2 regions of the Acuticoccus sediminis genome follow, and region 2 is predicted to be linked to the other one. Evidence: riboswitches for the same ligand, from Rfam matches in the RefSeq annotation. Region 2 holds a riboswitch; the other holds the start of a gene.
The links. A riboswitch is a leader RNA that binds a small molecule or an ion and turns the genes downstream of it on or off. The one in region 2 is predicted to bind cobalamin.
Positions count from the first base shown of each region.

Region 1: another riboswitch for cobalamin. It lies ahead of DLJ53_RS06150 (energy-coupling factor ABC transporter permease); the one in region 2 lies ahead of DLJ53_RS19340 (TonB-dependent receptor plug domain-containing protein).

Region 1 is NZ_QHHQ01000001.1:1,415,649-1,422,676, reverse strand. Features, by position in the region: gene DLJ53_RS35120 (DUF6492 family protein) at 1-150, opposite strand, end outside; gene DLJ53_RS06155 (BMP family ABC transporter substrate-binding protein) at 335-1,408, opposite strand; cobalamin riboswitch at 1,572-1,800, shown strand; gene DLJ53_RS06150 (energy-coupling factor ABC transporter permease) at 1,853-2,533, shown strand; gene DLJ53_RS06145 (GNAT family N-acetyltransferase) at 2,638-3,189, opposite strand; gene DLJ53_RS06140 (ABC transporter ATP-binding protein) at 3,314-4,261, opposite strand; gene DLJ53_RS06135 (ABC transporter ATP-binding protein) at 4,366-5,382, opposite strand; gene DLJ53_RS06130 (homocysteine S-methyltransferase family protein) at 5,379-6,269, opposite strand; gene DLJ53_RS06125 (ABC transporter permease) at 6,319-7,028, opposite strand, start outside.
Region 2 is NZ_QHHQ01000004.1:250,144-257,171, forward strand. Features, by position in the region: gene DLJ53_RS19330 (FecCD family ABC transporter permease) at 1-446, opposite strand, end outside; gene DLJ53_RS19335 (ABC transporter substrate-binding protein) at 443-1,303, opposite strand; gene DLJ53_RS19340 (TonB-dependent receptor plug domain-containing protein) at 1,303-3,234, opposite strand; cobalamin riboswitch at 3,356-3,553, opposite strand; gene DLJ53_RS19345 (DUF1775 domain-containing protein) at 3,655-4,725, opposite strand; gene DLJ53_RS19350 (DUF2946 family protein) at 4,796-5,143, opposite strand; gene DLJ53_RS19355 (helix-turn-helix transcriptional regulator) at 5,602-6,291, shown strand; gene DLJ53_RS19360 (hypothetical protein) at 6,288-6,635, shown strand; gene DLJ53_RS19365 (LysR substrate-binding domain-containing protein) at 6,834-7,028, opposite strand, start outside.

The sequences.
Region 1 (7,028 bases), on a different contig from region 2:
GGCGAGCGGGGCGAACAGGGCCTTGTCCGCCTCCGGGACGATGAGGACGTGCTCGATGTCGTCGGCGAGGTAGGTGTCGATCGAGCGGCAGAGGTCGACGCACAGCGGGTGGTCTCGGCTGAAGCTCGGCGTGATCAGCGCGAGGCGCATGGTGCCCGACTCTCCTCCCTCCGGCGCGCGGCACGGTCGCCCGGGCCATCCGCCCCCGGCGATGTCGAGGGCGGCGATGCCAAAGTATGTCTCGTCTGAAACGCACGGCAAGCGCCGGCGGCCGTTTGGCCACAGGCGCTGCGCGGGTCAGGACGATCGTCCTGACCCGTGGTCGTCCGGGCGATTACTGCGGTAGCTGCCCGTCGACGCCTTCGATGTAGAAGTTGAGGCCGAGGAGTTCGCCGTCGCTCGCCTCCTGCCCCTCCGCCAGCCACACCGAGCCGTCCTGCTTGTTGATCGGGCCGGTGAACGGCTCGAGCGCGCCGGAGGCGATCGCGTTCGCCGTCTCTTCGGCCTTCGCGGCGACCTCGGGCGGCATGTTGGTGTAGGGCGCCATGGAGACGTTGCCCTCGGCGAGGCCGTGCCAGGTGTCCTGCTGCTTCCAGGTGCCGTTCATCACCGCGCCCACCTCCTCGATGTAGTAGGGCGCCCAGTCGTCGACGATCGCGGTGAGCTGCGTCTCGGGGCCGAACTCGATCTGGTCGGAGGCCTGGCCGAAGGCATGCACGCCGCGCTCGGCCGCAACCTGCATCGGCGCGGTCGAATCGGTGTGCTGGGTGATGATGTCGACCCCCTGGTCGATCAGCGCGCGCGCCGCGTCCGCCTCCCGCGGCGGGTCGAACCAGGTGTTCACCCAGATGACCTTCAGCTTGAAGTCCGGGTCCACGGACTGCGCGCCGAGGAGGAAGGCGTTGATGCCGCGCACGACCTCGGGGATCGGGAAGGAGGCGATGTAGCCGGCGGTGCCGGTCTTCGACACCTGCGCCGCGATCTGGCCGATCACGTAGCGGCCCTCGTAGAACTTCGAATTGTATGTCGAGACGTTCGGATACTCGCGCTTGTAGCCGGTCGCGTGCTCGAACTTGATGTCCGGGAAGCGGCGGGCGACGCGGTTGGTGGCGTCCATGAAGCCGAACGACGTCGTGAAGACGATGTCGCAGCCCGACCGTGCCAGACGCTCGATCGCCCGCTCCGCGTCCGCCCCCTCGGCGACGTTCTCCAGATACGCGGTCTCGACCTTGTCGCCGTACGCGGCCTCGACGGCGAGGCGGCCCTGGTCGTGCTGGTAGGTCCAGCCGAAGTCACCGATCGAGCCGACGTAGACGAAGCAGGCCTTCGTCGGGTCCTGAGCGCTGGCGGGGCCGGTCATCAGAGCGGCGGCGGCGGTCAAAGCGAGGAGTGGCGCAAAACGCGTCATGTCGGGCTCGTCTGTTGTGATGTCACGCGACGTTACCGTCCGCCGACGCAAAATGGAAAGAGCAGCCTATGCGTTATCGTTAGCTTCGTCGCGCCGTGTCCACCGACAGCGCGGCCGTGATCACCGTCCCGGGAACTAAGGCTTGCATCCTGGACCCGCCTGCGGGATTTTGTCCCGCGATGGCTCCCGCTCCGGCAGACGCATGGGGCGGGTGAAAAGGGAACACGGTGTGGCGTACCCAACAGGGACCGAATCCGTGGCTGCCCCCGCAACTGTGAGCGGCGAGCGACATCCCGTGACACCACTGGCGGCACCCCGAAGGGCGCGGCTGGGAAGGTGGGATCGAGCAGCGACCCGCAAGCCAGGACACCTGCCATCGGCCGTGCGGGCTCCCGCCCGCGTCCTCGAACCCCGTTTGCACGGTGGGTGCAGAAAGGTGGAACCATGCATATCGAACCCGGCGTCGTCTACGGCGCCAAGATGGCGCTTGCCGTCGGAACAGCGGCGGCTTCGGCCGTCATCGGCGCGAAGCTCGCGCTCGACACGATCCGCCAGGACGGCCCGGTCGCCTTCCTCACGCGATCCGTCCTCGCGACCATCGCGGTCTTCGTCTTCTTCGAGGTGCTGCCGCACTATCCGGTCGGCGTCTCCGAGGTGCACCTCATCCTCGGCTCGACGATCTTCCTGATCTTCGGCGCCGGTCCGGCGGCCATCGGCCTCGCCGGCGGCCTCCTCATCCAGGGCCTCTTCTTCGCCCCGTACGACCTGCCGCAGTACTTCATCAACGTCACGACGCTCATCGTGCCGCTCGGCGCGGTCAGCCTGCTCGCCAAGCGGATCATCCCGGCGAAGACCCCTTACGTCGAGGTGAGCTACGCTCAGGCGCTGGCGCTGTCGACGGCCTACCAGGGCGGCATCGTCGCCTGGGTCGCCTTCTGGGCGTTCTACGGCCAGGGCTTCGGCGCCGAGAACCTCGCCAATGTCGCGAGCTTCGGCGGCGCATACATGCTGGTGGTGCTGATCGAGCCGCTGGCCGACCTCGCGGTGCTCGCCGCCGCAAAGACCGGCGCCAGCCTCCTCGGCGGTACCGCGCTGGTCAACCGCCGCGTCTACAGCCCGGCCTGAGGCCGCCCGGCGGGTGCTCCGGCACCCGCCTTTCTTCGTCCGGCCCTTCTTCTTCGGCCCCGTGTCGAAGCGAGGACGGGCCCACCCACGGCCCCCCTCCTCGCTCAGGTCGCCGCCGGCGCCTCCCGCGGGGCGAGCGGCTCCGGCGCCACCTCCGGCCATGGATCGGCCAGGAGCCTGCCGTGCACGCGCCCGCGCATCGGCCGCTGCATCAGCCGGTGCCGCTCGACCGGGCCCGGCATGACGATCTCGTCCCACACCTGCTCGAAGCCGGACGGCGCGTAGAACGCCGGGTCGCCGACGAGAACCAGTGCATCGGCCATCGTTGCCGCGGCGGCCTCGATGGAGCGGGTGAGCAGCGTCCGGCCGATGCCCTGCTTGGCCGCCGTCTCGGCGACCGCCAGCGGGCCGAGAAGGTAGGCCGGCCGTCCCCCCACCATCACCGCCGTCTGGCGGATCGCCCCGATGACCAGCCCGCTGCGGTCGGCCACGAAGGAGACGCGCGGGTCGTGCGCGATCCCCTCGCGCAGCCGGTAGGCGGTTCGCGAATAGCGGCCCGGGCCGAACGCGACGCGGTAGATCGCCTCGACGGCGTCGTCGTCGTTTTCGGTTTCGGGGCGGATGACGAGGTCGGGAGGAGGCGGACGCCCGTGCATGGTCGGTGGCTCTGGCAACGGCCGGCCCGTCAGCGAATGGGGCTCTCGGTCATGGCCGAGGCGCCTAACACGGGCGCGCCGGCCAAACAACCGGTCGCGCGGTCATGCCGGCGGACGCGCGCGGTCAGGCGCGCCCCTCCTCCACCGCGTGGCAGGCGGCCATGCCCGGCCCCGCCGCCAGCAGCTCCGGCCGCTCGACACGGCAGCGCTCGTTGGCGAGCGGGCAGCGCGGGTGGAAGGCGCAGCCGGGCGGCGGGCTGATCGGGTTGGCGATCTCGCCCACGACCGGGACCCTCTCGCGGCCCGACATGTCGAGGTCCGGCACCGCGCCGAGGAGCATCTGCGTATAAGGGTGGCGCGGCGTCTCGAAGAGGCCCTTGGCCGGCGCCACCTCGGCCAGCCTGCCGAGGTAGAGGACGCCGATTCGCGTCGCCATATGCCGCACGACCGCGAGGTCGTGGCTGATGAAGAGGTAGGTGAGATCCTCCGCGTCCTGGAGGTCGCGCATCAGGTTGAGGATCTGCGCCTGCACCGAGACGTCGAGCGCCGACGTGGGCTCGTCGCAGACGAGGAAGGTCGGGCTCGAGGCCATCGCCCGGGCGATGCAGATGCGCTGGCGCTGCCCGCCGGAGAACTCGTGCGGGAACTTCTGCCCGTCGCGCGGGTCGAGGCCGACGCCGGTGAGGATCTCCGCCACCAGTTCCGGCACGCTGCGCCCCTTGGCGCGGCCGAAGGCGCGGATCGGCTCGGCAATGATCCTGTCCACCCGCATGCGCGGATTGAGGCTCGCGTAGGGGTCCTGGAAGATCATCTGCATCCGCCGCCGGAGCTGGCGCAGCGCGGCAGAATCGCGCCCCACCGGGACCCCCTCCACCACGACCTCCCCACGGGTGGCCGACAGCAGGCCGACGACGATCTTGGCGATCGTCGACTTCCCCGACCCGGACTCGCCGACCAGTGCGAAGGTCTCGCCATGGCGGATCTCGAACGAGACGTCCGACACCGCCTGAAGGAGCTGCTTCTTCTGGAAGTTCACCACCCGGTCGAGCCAGGGTGCCGACACGTCGAACACCTTGGACAGGTGCTCGACCCTGACGATGACCTCGCCCGGGTTGGTGGCGGCCGGCGCGATGGCCGCCGCGGTCCAGTCGGTCGCGGTGGTGGCGGCGACCTCGCTCATGCCGGCTCCTCCCACCGCGTCGTGGCGTCGACCGGCGGCTCGCGCAGCCAGCAGGCGACGCGGGAGTTGTCGACCGGCATCGGCTCTGGCCGCGACAGGATGCACTTGGCGAACGCCTCGGAGCAGCGCGGATTGAACGGGCAGCCGGCCGGGATCCGGTCGAGGCGCGGCATCGAGCCGGGGATCTGCTTCAGCCGCGGGTCGGCGTGGTCGAGCTTGGGGATCGAGCCCATCAGGCCCGCCGTGTAGGGGTGCTGCGGGTGCTGCACCACGTCGCGCACCGGCCCGATCTCGGCGATGCGGCCCGAGTAGAGGACGCACACCCTGTCGGCGGTCTCGGCAATCACGCCCATGTCGTGGGTGATCAGCATGACCGAGGCGCCGTGCTCGCGGCACATGCGCTTCAGGACGCCGATGATCTGGGCCTGCACCGAGACGTCGAGCGCGGTGGTCGGCTCGTCGGCGATCACCATCACCGGGTCCGCCGCCAGCGCGAGGGCGATGACGACGCGCTGGCGCATGCCGCCGGAGAACTGGTGCGGGTAGGCGTCGATGCGGCTGCCGGCGGCCGGGATGCCGACCTCGTCGAGGAGCTGGATCGCCCGCTTGCGCGCCGCCCTCTGGCCGAGCCCGAGGTGGGTGCGGATCGTCTCGGTGATCTGGCGGCCGACGGTGTAGAGCGGGTTGAGGCTCGTCAGCGGGTCCTGGAACACCATGCCGATGCGCCGGCCGCGGATCCTGCGCATCGCCTCAGGCGGCAGGTCGTCGATGCGCTTGCCCTCCAGCAGGATCTGCCCCTCCGCGATCCGGCCCGGCGGGTCGAGGAGGCCGATGATGGCCGCCCCCGTCAGCGACTTGCCCGCGCCGGACTCGCCGACCACGCCGAGCACCTCCCCCGGGGCGATGTCGAACGAGATGTCGTCGATCGCCCGCAGCACGCCGCGACGGGTCGGGAACTCCACCTTGAGACGGCGGACGGAGAGGACGGGCTCGACGTGTCCGGTGTCGCTCATGGCTGGTCGATCAGCTCCCTCAGGCGCGCGATGTGGGGCGGTCCGATCTGGCAGCAGCCGCCGACGATGGTGGCGCCGTTGGCCATCCAGCGGGCGACGTGACTGGCGTAGGTGTCCGGATCGAGGTCGTTGCGCTCCACGAGGTCGGAGACGCCGCTCGTCAGCCCGAAGTCGCCGGGAACCGGGCCGAAGCCGTTGGCGTACCCGCCGTACGGCACGGGGAGTTCGAGCGCGGCGAGCTCGGCGACGGCGAAGCCGACGGCCTCCGGCGTGGTGCAGTTGACGAGGATCGCGTCGACAGGCAGCGGTCCCGCCCCGGCAATCGCCGCGACCGCGACGGCGAGCGGCTCCCCTCCCCGCAGCCGCGGCGGTCCCTCCTCCTCGAGCGTGAAGGAGATCCAGGCGCGGCGATCGACGGACGCGACGGCCCGCGCAGCGGCGATCGCCTCCGCCGAGGTCGACAGCGTCTCGCACAGGAAGAAGTCGACGCGCGGTGCGAGGAGGAGGACGTGCTCGGCATACTCGGCGTCGAGCGTCGCCGTGGGAACGAAGTCCGCCTGATAGGCCTGGCGCAGCGGCGGCACCGAGCCTGCGACGAGCGCCCCGGGATTGACCGCCTCGCGCGCCGCGTCGGCGAGGTCGCAGGCGATCGCGTTGATGCGCGCCCAGTCGTCGTCGAGCTTCTCCTGGCGCAGGCGCCAGCGGTTGGTGACGTAGGTGTGCGCGGTGATGACGTCGGCGCCGGCCCGGAGGTAGTCCTCGTGCACCGACTGGACGGCGTGCGGCGTTTCGATCAGCGCGCGGGCGGAAAAGATGAGGGAATCCGTCGGGCCGACCGCGCGCCGGCGCAGCTCCTGACCCATTCCTCCGTCGAGTAGTCGTACCATCAGCGATGCTCCTTTTCGGGTCGCGAGGGGACGCGGGCGCTGCGCGGGGTCATCGCAGGCGCGGATTGAGCGCGTCGCGCAGCCAGTCGCCGAGGAGGTTCACGGCGAGGACGAGGGCGGCGAGCATGGCGCCGGGGAACATCGTGATCCACCACTCCCCGGAGAACAGGTAGTCCTGCCCGACCCGGATCAGGGTGCCGAGCGAAGGCTCCGTCGGCGGCACGCCGACGCCGAGGAAGGAGAGCGTCGCCTCCAGGATGATCGCCAGCGCGAGGTTGATGGTGGCGATGACGAGCACCGGTCCCAGCACGTTCGGCAGCACATGCCGAACCATGATGGTAAGTTTCGAGAGGCCGATAAGGCGCGCGGCCATCACGTACTCCTTGTTGGCCTCGACCAGCGTGGAGCCGCGCACGGTCCGCGCGTACTGCACCCAGAACGAGAGGCCGATGGAGAGGGTGAGGACGTAGAACGCCGAATCCTCCCGGCTCATGTGCGGAAAGAGGCCCCGTGCCGTGCCGTCGATCAGGAGCGCGATGAGGATCGCCGGGAAGGTGAGCTGCACGTCGGCGATGCGCATGATGACGGTATCGACCGCACCGCCGACGTAGCCCGCCAGAAGCCCGAGCGAGATCCCCAGGATCGCCGCGAACGCCACCGAGGCGAACCCGACGGTGAGCGAGATCCGCGTGCCGTAGAGGATCGCCGACAACAGGTCGCGGCCCTGGTCGTCGGTGCCGAGGAGGAAATCCGGATTGC
Region 2 (7,028 bases):
GCGACGCCGGCCAGGATCAGCCCGGTGGTCCCGGTCCGCCGCCCGGCGAGGGCGTAGATGGCGAGCGTGCCGAGAAAGGCGCCGCCGATGCCGCCCAGCGGGAGCGCCAGCGCGAAGGTGGCCGCGAGTCCGGAGTAGAACGTCGCCACGGCCCCGAGTGCCGCGGCGGCCGAGACGCCGATGATACCGGGATCGGCGAGCGGGTTGCGCAGCAGCCCCTGCATCGCCGCACCGACGATGCCGAGGCTGAAGCCGACCAGAACGCCCATCACCGCGCGCGGCAGGCGCAGCTCGACGAGGACGATCCGGCCGAGGCTCTCCCGCCCGGCGAACCAGTCGCCGAACGCCGCCCCGATATCGAGCGAGGCATAGCCCACCGCCGTGGAGAGCGCGGCGAGCGCCAGCGTCAGGCCGGCCAGCCCGGCGAGGAGGCCCCTCCCCGTCATCGGACCGCCCTCATGGCCCGCGCGCGGCGGGCCGCCTCGGCGAGGATCGTCACCACGTCCCCCATCTGCGGGCCGGCGCAGGTCCAGAGGCGCGCGGGGACCCTCGCCGTCACGATCCGCCGCTGCATGTCGCGCAGCGCCGGATGGCGCAGGATGTCGGTCGCGAGGGACGGCAGCGCCTCGGGCTCGGCGTCCACGATGAGGACGTCGACGTCGCCGAGGATGACCGTCTCCAGCGGCACCGCGCCGTAACCGGAGACGCCGAGGTCCTGCGCGGAGTTGTCGAGGCCGGCGCGGGCGATGAGCTCTCCGGCGATGGAGTGCGCGCCGGCGGTGAAGCCGTTCGGGTTGAGGACCAGGGCGCGGGGGCGCCCGATATCCGCCTGGAGCGGCGCCATGGCCTCGTCCATCTCGCCGACCAGCGCCGCCCCGCGCTCCGGCACGCCGAGGCGGTCGGCGAGGTCGAGGATCGACCGGCGCGCCTCGTCGAGCGTCGCCGGCACGTCCATGACGAAGACGTCGACGCCGATGCGCTCCAGGAACGACACCGCCGCCTGCGCGGTGTAGCGCCCGGCGACGACGAGGTCCGGGTCGAAGGCGACCGCCTCCTCCGCGAGGCCGTGGTTGGCGGGGATCGCGGCCGCCTTCGCGGCGACAGTGGAAGCGGCGTGGTCCTTCCCGAACCATGTGACCGAGGCGACCTCGTCCGGCACCAGTCGCATCAGCAGCTCGTCGGCGCAAAGGTTCAGCGACACGATCCGGCGCCCGCCCTCCGCCGCGTCCACCGCCTCGTCGGACCGCGCCCCGTGGGGCAGCGCCAGGGCGCAGAGGACGGCGATGGCGAGCGGGCGGCGCATCAGAACGAGAGCCTCAGGCCGGCGACGGCGCTGAAGCCGGGGCTGCCGTAGCCGTATGCCTGCTCGTAGCGGGTGTTGAAGAGGTTCTCGACACGGCCATAGACCTGCGCGTTCTCGTTGATGTCCCACGACGCGGCCGCGTTGACGACGACATAGGGGTCGAGGTCGACGACCCGCGTCGAGTAATCGGCATTGTAGAACAGGTCCGTCTGCTCACCGGTGTAGAGAAGCTCGATGTTCACGTTCGCCCGCTCCTGCCAGAAGCGGTAGTTCGCGTCGAGGCTCGCCTGATGCATCGGCCGGCGCGTCAGGCGCACACCGCGCGCGTCCTCGCCGTCGGTGTAGGTGTAGCTCCCCCGGAGCGTGAGTCCCTCGACGGGCGTCGCGGCGACCGCGAGCTCCACGCCGTGGATCTCGGAGGTGCCGGCGACGTTCACCGACGTCTCGCCGCTCCCCTGGATGAGGTCGGTGATGCGCTGGTTGAAGTAGGTCGCCTGGACCATCAGCCGCTCGCGCCAGAGCCACTGGTCGATGCCGACGTCCCAGCCGGCCGCCTCCTCCGGCTTCAGGTCGGGGTTGCCGTGGTAGGTATCGGTGTAGCCGTAGAGCTCGAAGAGCGTCGGGTTCTTGACGCCGGTGCCGTAGCTCGCCCGCAGTTTCGTGCCGGTCTCGTCTATGTTGTAGGCGGCGGTGAGGCGGTAGGTGGTGGCGTCGTCGAACAGCTCGTTGACGTCGTGGCGCAGGCTCCCGGTCAGGAACAGCCGGTCCCAGACGCCGAGGCGGTACTGGCCTACCACGCTCGTCTCGCCGACGGACCGGTCGAACGTGGAGTAGCCGTCCACCTCCGCCGCGTCGATCTGGTGCTCCAGGCGGAACGTGAGATCGTGCGTGGCCGACGCGGCCGGCGTCTCGAGCGAGAGGTCCGACTGGTAGTCGAACTTGGTGCGGGTGCCGAGGTAGGAACTCGTGACGATGCCGCCGTCCAGATAGTCGTTGTCGAACCGGGAGCGGGCGACGCCCGCGGTGTGGCGCCAGCGTCCGTCCCAGAGGTCGAGCCGGGCCTGGGCGCGGCCGAAGAGCTGCAGGCCCTCCGAGCTTCCGTCCCCGTCCACCGGGCCGATCCCGCCGATGAAGTCGTCGCTCTCGGCGCTGTAGGAGGTGAGCCTGCCGACGGCGTCGAACCGCAGCGCCTCGATGGGCTGGAAGCCGATCTTGCCGAAGGCGGTGACGTTCTCGTAGCCGTCCTTCTCGTGGTTGCCTTTCCACTCGGCGGCGCTGGAGAAGCCCTCCGTGCGGAGCCCGCCGAACGAGGCGAAGTAGTCGAACTTGCCGACGCTGCCGCCGGCCGAGAGCCCGCCGGAGGCGGTTGCGCGCGTCCCCCCCTCGAAGAAGCCGGATGCCGTCGGGGTCCCGTCGGCGCGCCGGGTGACGATGTTGACGACGCCGCCGATGGCGTCCGACCCGTAGAGCGCGCTTTGCGGACCGCGCAGGACCTCGATGCGGGCGACGCCCTGCGTGAGGAGGTGCGCGAAATCGAACTCCGACCCGCCCGACGGATCGTTGACCTCGATGCCGTCGATCATGACGAGGGTCTGGTTGCTCTCCGCGCCGCGGATCCTGAGCTGCGTCTGGTTGCCGACGACGCCGGTGCGGTTGACGGTAACGCCCGGGACCGTGCGCAGGACGTCGGCGACGACGCGGACCTTGCGGTCCTCCAGCTCCGTCTCGTCGATGATGGTGACGGCGCTGCCGACGGCGCGCTCGGCGGTCGGGGTGAGGTTCGACGTCACGACGATCTCCTCGAGGGAGATCACGCCGGACGTTCCGTCCTGAGCATAAGCGGGGGCATGGGCCGGGATGGCGGCGAGCGCGGCGGCGCAGGCAAGCGGGAGAGCGAATCGGCTGGAACAACCGAAGACGGGTTGGCGCATCGGGACCTCGTGCGGCACGTACCAAAACGTCACCGCGATCGAAGGCCGTCCGGACCCCGCCGCCTGGCGAACGTCCGCACCGATCATCTCCCGTCGACACACCCCGTCCGACGATCCCGCGCGTGACCGCTATGCGACGGCAGGTCTCCTGGCTCGCGGGTCGTCCGTCTCGCGTCGCCTTCCCAGACCTGACCGGCCCAGTGGCATGTCGACGGAGACGTCACCGCTCACAGTTGCGGGGGCAGCCGCAGAGTCCGGCCAAAGCCATCACTGCGTTCCCTTTTGATCCTCGGAAGGAACCGTCGCGCGGAAGGTCACATACTTGATCCGGGGGCGCAACGATCTGAACGCGTTGCGCAACGGACGTGACACTTCGGCCACGTCCGCCATGGAGGACCGGGCGCCGCCCGGCCATTGCCGCTATTTGGCGGTGTGGTTCATCCCCTCATGATCCATTCCGCCGTGCTTCATTTCACCGTGCTTCATTTCACCGTGGTTCATGCCGCCGTGACCGCCGCCGGCCGGCTTGGTGGCGCCGATGGGTGCGACCTCCATCATGAGCTCCACGGGGCCGGCATGCTCGAACCGGAGCGTGATCGGCACCGTTTCGCCGGCCTTGGGCGCACCGGAGAGGCCCAGCATCATGAGGTGGTAGCCGCCCGGCGCCAGCGTCACGGTCTCGCCTGCCGGTATGACGAGGCCGCCTTCGACCTCCTGCATCGTCATCACCCCGTTGGTGACCGCCATCTCGTGCACCTCGACGGTCCTGGCGAAGCCGATGGTTCCGCCGAGGAGCGTGTCGTCGGTGTCGCCGGTGTTGGTCACGGTGAGGTAGCCGCCGGCGACCGACGCCCCCGGAGGCGGCTGGCGCATCCATACGGTCTCGATGTCGAGCGTCGCGGGCACGGCCGCCGCCTGCTCGCCGTGAGCATGACCCTGACCATGGCCGTGCGCGGGCGCGGGCGCGTCGGACGCCGCGATGGTGACCGTCGGCGCGGGGTGGTCGATGTCGTGCGCGTCCTCGCCCGGCGCGGCGACGTTGACCCAGGCGACCTGCCCGTCGGGGCACTCCTGCACGACCTTGAAGGGCAGCACGGTACCGGCCTCGAAGCCCGTGATGCGGCCGCGGAAGACGAACTCGTCGTAGTACTCGTCCGGCAGATCGCCGCCGCTCCACACCACTTCGGTGACGCCCGACGAGACGTCGCTGCCCCACAGATCGTAGGTTCTGGCGTAGTCGGACGTCTTCGTCGACAGCGTCCAGCCGGCCTTCGGCATCGGCTTCACGTCGATGAAGCCCTCCGGGATGCGGACGGAGACGGTGTTGGTGGGCTGGCCGTCGCAGCCGTGCGGAACACGCAGGACCGCCTTGTAGGTCGAGTTGGCCGGCGCTTCGCCGATCTCGAACGTGGCGTGGGAGAGCGCAGGCAGTGTCGTGGCGAGGAGCGCGGCGAGCGCCGTCGCCCCGCCCAGAATGCGGGTGTTGGACATGGTTTTCTCCTGAGGAAACGAGCAATTTGCCGGACGCCGCGGTGCGGTCCGGACGACGTGCAGTCGTGTCTCAGGAGATCGGTGGAGCCCGGATGCGGAAGGCATGCGGCGCGGCCGGTCCCGTGACCGCGGCGACGAGGCGTGACGGCTGCTGCGTGCCGGGAGCGGCGCGGACGGTCAGCGTCGGCACCGCCTCCGGCATCAAGGCGACGACGGCGGAGAAGCAGCAGCTCTGGAACCGGGGACCGGTGGTCTTGCCGCCGGCATCCGGCGTGACGGGGCCGGCGCCGTGACAGATCAGCCCCGGCGACAGCACCCCGACGCTGAAGGCCGGGATCCACACGTTCGCGAACAGCAGGACGGCGCAGAGCGTGACGAGCGGCCGCCGAAGCGCCCGAAACGCCGCCGGGACCGACATCCGGTCCGCCGCTATGTCATGCCGCTGCCCCATCGCGCGGAACCCCTAACAGCTTTGCTCCGCACTGTCTCCGCTGCGTTCCGACACGCCCTGCCGCCCGTTCACGTTTTTCCCGCACCGGCCCGGAAGCCCCCTATGGGAGTGGGTCGGCGGACGAAGCGGTGCGAGAGATAGTATGGCCCATCATCGACCCGGCTCACGGGCGCGGAATGGGTCACGAAGCGCAACCGTCGGCACGAAAAATCACGTCGAAGTTCTAAAATCGATCGAAAATGCTGATTCTGACGCAATAATTTTAAATCGTATGCGCGTGATTCACGGTTGTGTCACGCTGCATTGCGCCACCCGGGCCTAACGTTCCCTGGCATTCAGATTGTCCAGATGGAGCGCTGACGATGCGTGTGCCGCCCTCGGGAGACACCGACTGTCGTCCGACCTCCGACTTGGGAGGACAGGCTATGAACGTGATCCCCTTTCCCCAGAAGGCAGACTTCGTCGCCGTCGCAGTCCCCGGATATGATGGTCTCGACGACGGGACCGGCGCGCGCGGCGCCACCGGGCTCGCCCCGGGCACACCGGGCCGATGCGGGTCCATCGTGGCCCGTCTGATGCGCGGCCTGCTGCAGTGCGACGCGGCGTCGGCACGGCGCCTGATCGCCACCGGCCTCTTCGCCTACGGCGGTCCGGACGGCGTGCGGCCGGTCGGCGCGGCCGTCGAGCGGCGCCTCGCGGATCTGGCCGAGTCGCAGGCGCGGGGCGTGCGCTGCAACGTCGTGATCGGCGACGTGCAGGCGATGCTGGTGGTCGAGACCTTTCCCGACCCGGACGGAGCGGAACGGCACGGCCTCATCGTCCGCCCGCTCGTCCCGGCGCCGTGGACCACGGCGGCGCTGATGGACACCTTCTCGGTCACGCAGCGGGAGGCGGACATCGCCCTCGGCCTCCTCGCCGGCCTGTCGATCAACGCCATCGCGAAACGGTTCGCGCTGCGCTCGACCACGGTACGCCAGTACCTGAAGTCGATCTACCTGAAGACCGGAACATCGAGCCAGGCGCAGCTCGTCGCCCTCCTGAACGGCGCGTTCGCGGACGCGCGGACCGGCGAATGGCCGGTGCGCGAGGACGATCTCTCGGAGACCGGCCGGTGAGCGGGGACCGCGACGAACAGCCGTGGCTCGACGAGACCGGCGGGCTGACGGGGCACGACGACTGCGGGCGGCTCGTCTTCCTGTGCGAGCTGCCGCGTCCGCCCCGGCCCGGCGGTGAGCCGGCCGGCCCCGCCCCCTTGGGCTGGAGCACAAGTGCCGCGCTCCCTCCGGAGGTGCCGGCCATTGCGCCGTGTGCCGTGCCGTCGCCGTGGCTCGTCGTGCAATCCTCGGCGGAACAGCGTGGGATGCGCGACGCCATGGACCTGCTGCGGCGGGTCATCGAGACCGGGCGAGGCGCGCAGGCCGCGGAGCTCCTGACGAAGCGGCCGTCCGATGTGCCGTAAGTGCGGTGGCCACGAGCCGGTGTGGGATGCGACGCTGGTCTCCTCCCGCCTGACCGGACCGTCCCGGATCGGGCGGCGCGACCTTGCCCTGCCGATCGTCTGCCGGCCGCAGCGCCGGACGGACAGCTGCCCCTCCATTCATCCGCCCGGCCCCGTGGCCCGGTGCTCCGACCGCCGCCGCCAGCCCCTCGCCGCGGTCTAGGACGCGTTGCCCGGCTCCTGCCCGCGCCCCGTCCGGCGTGGCAGGACGCGTCCGTCCCGGGCCATCCCCGCCGCGCCGTACTCGCGCGCGATCTCGATGAACGCGGCGACCTCCGGCCGCGCCCGGATGCGCTTGCGGAACACGAGGTGCTCGTGGAGGACGAGGCTCATCTCCGCCTGATGGATCGGCAG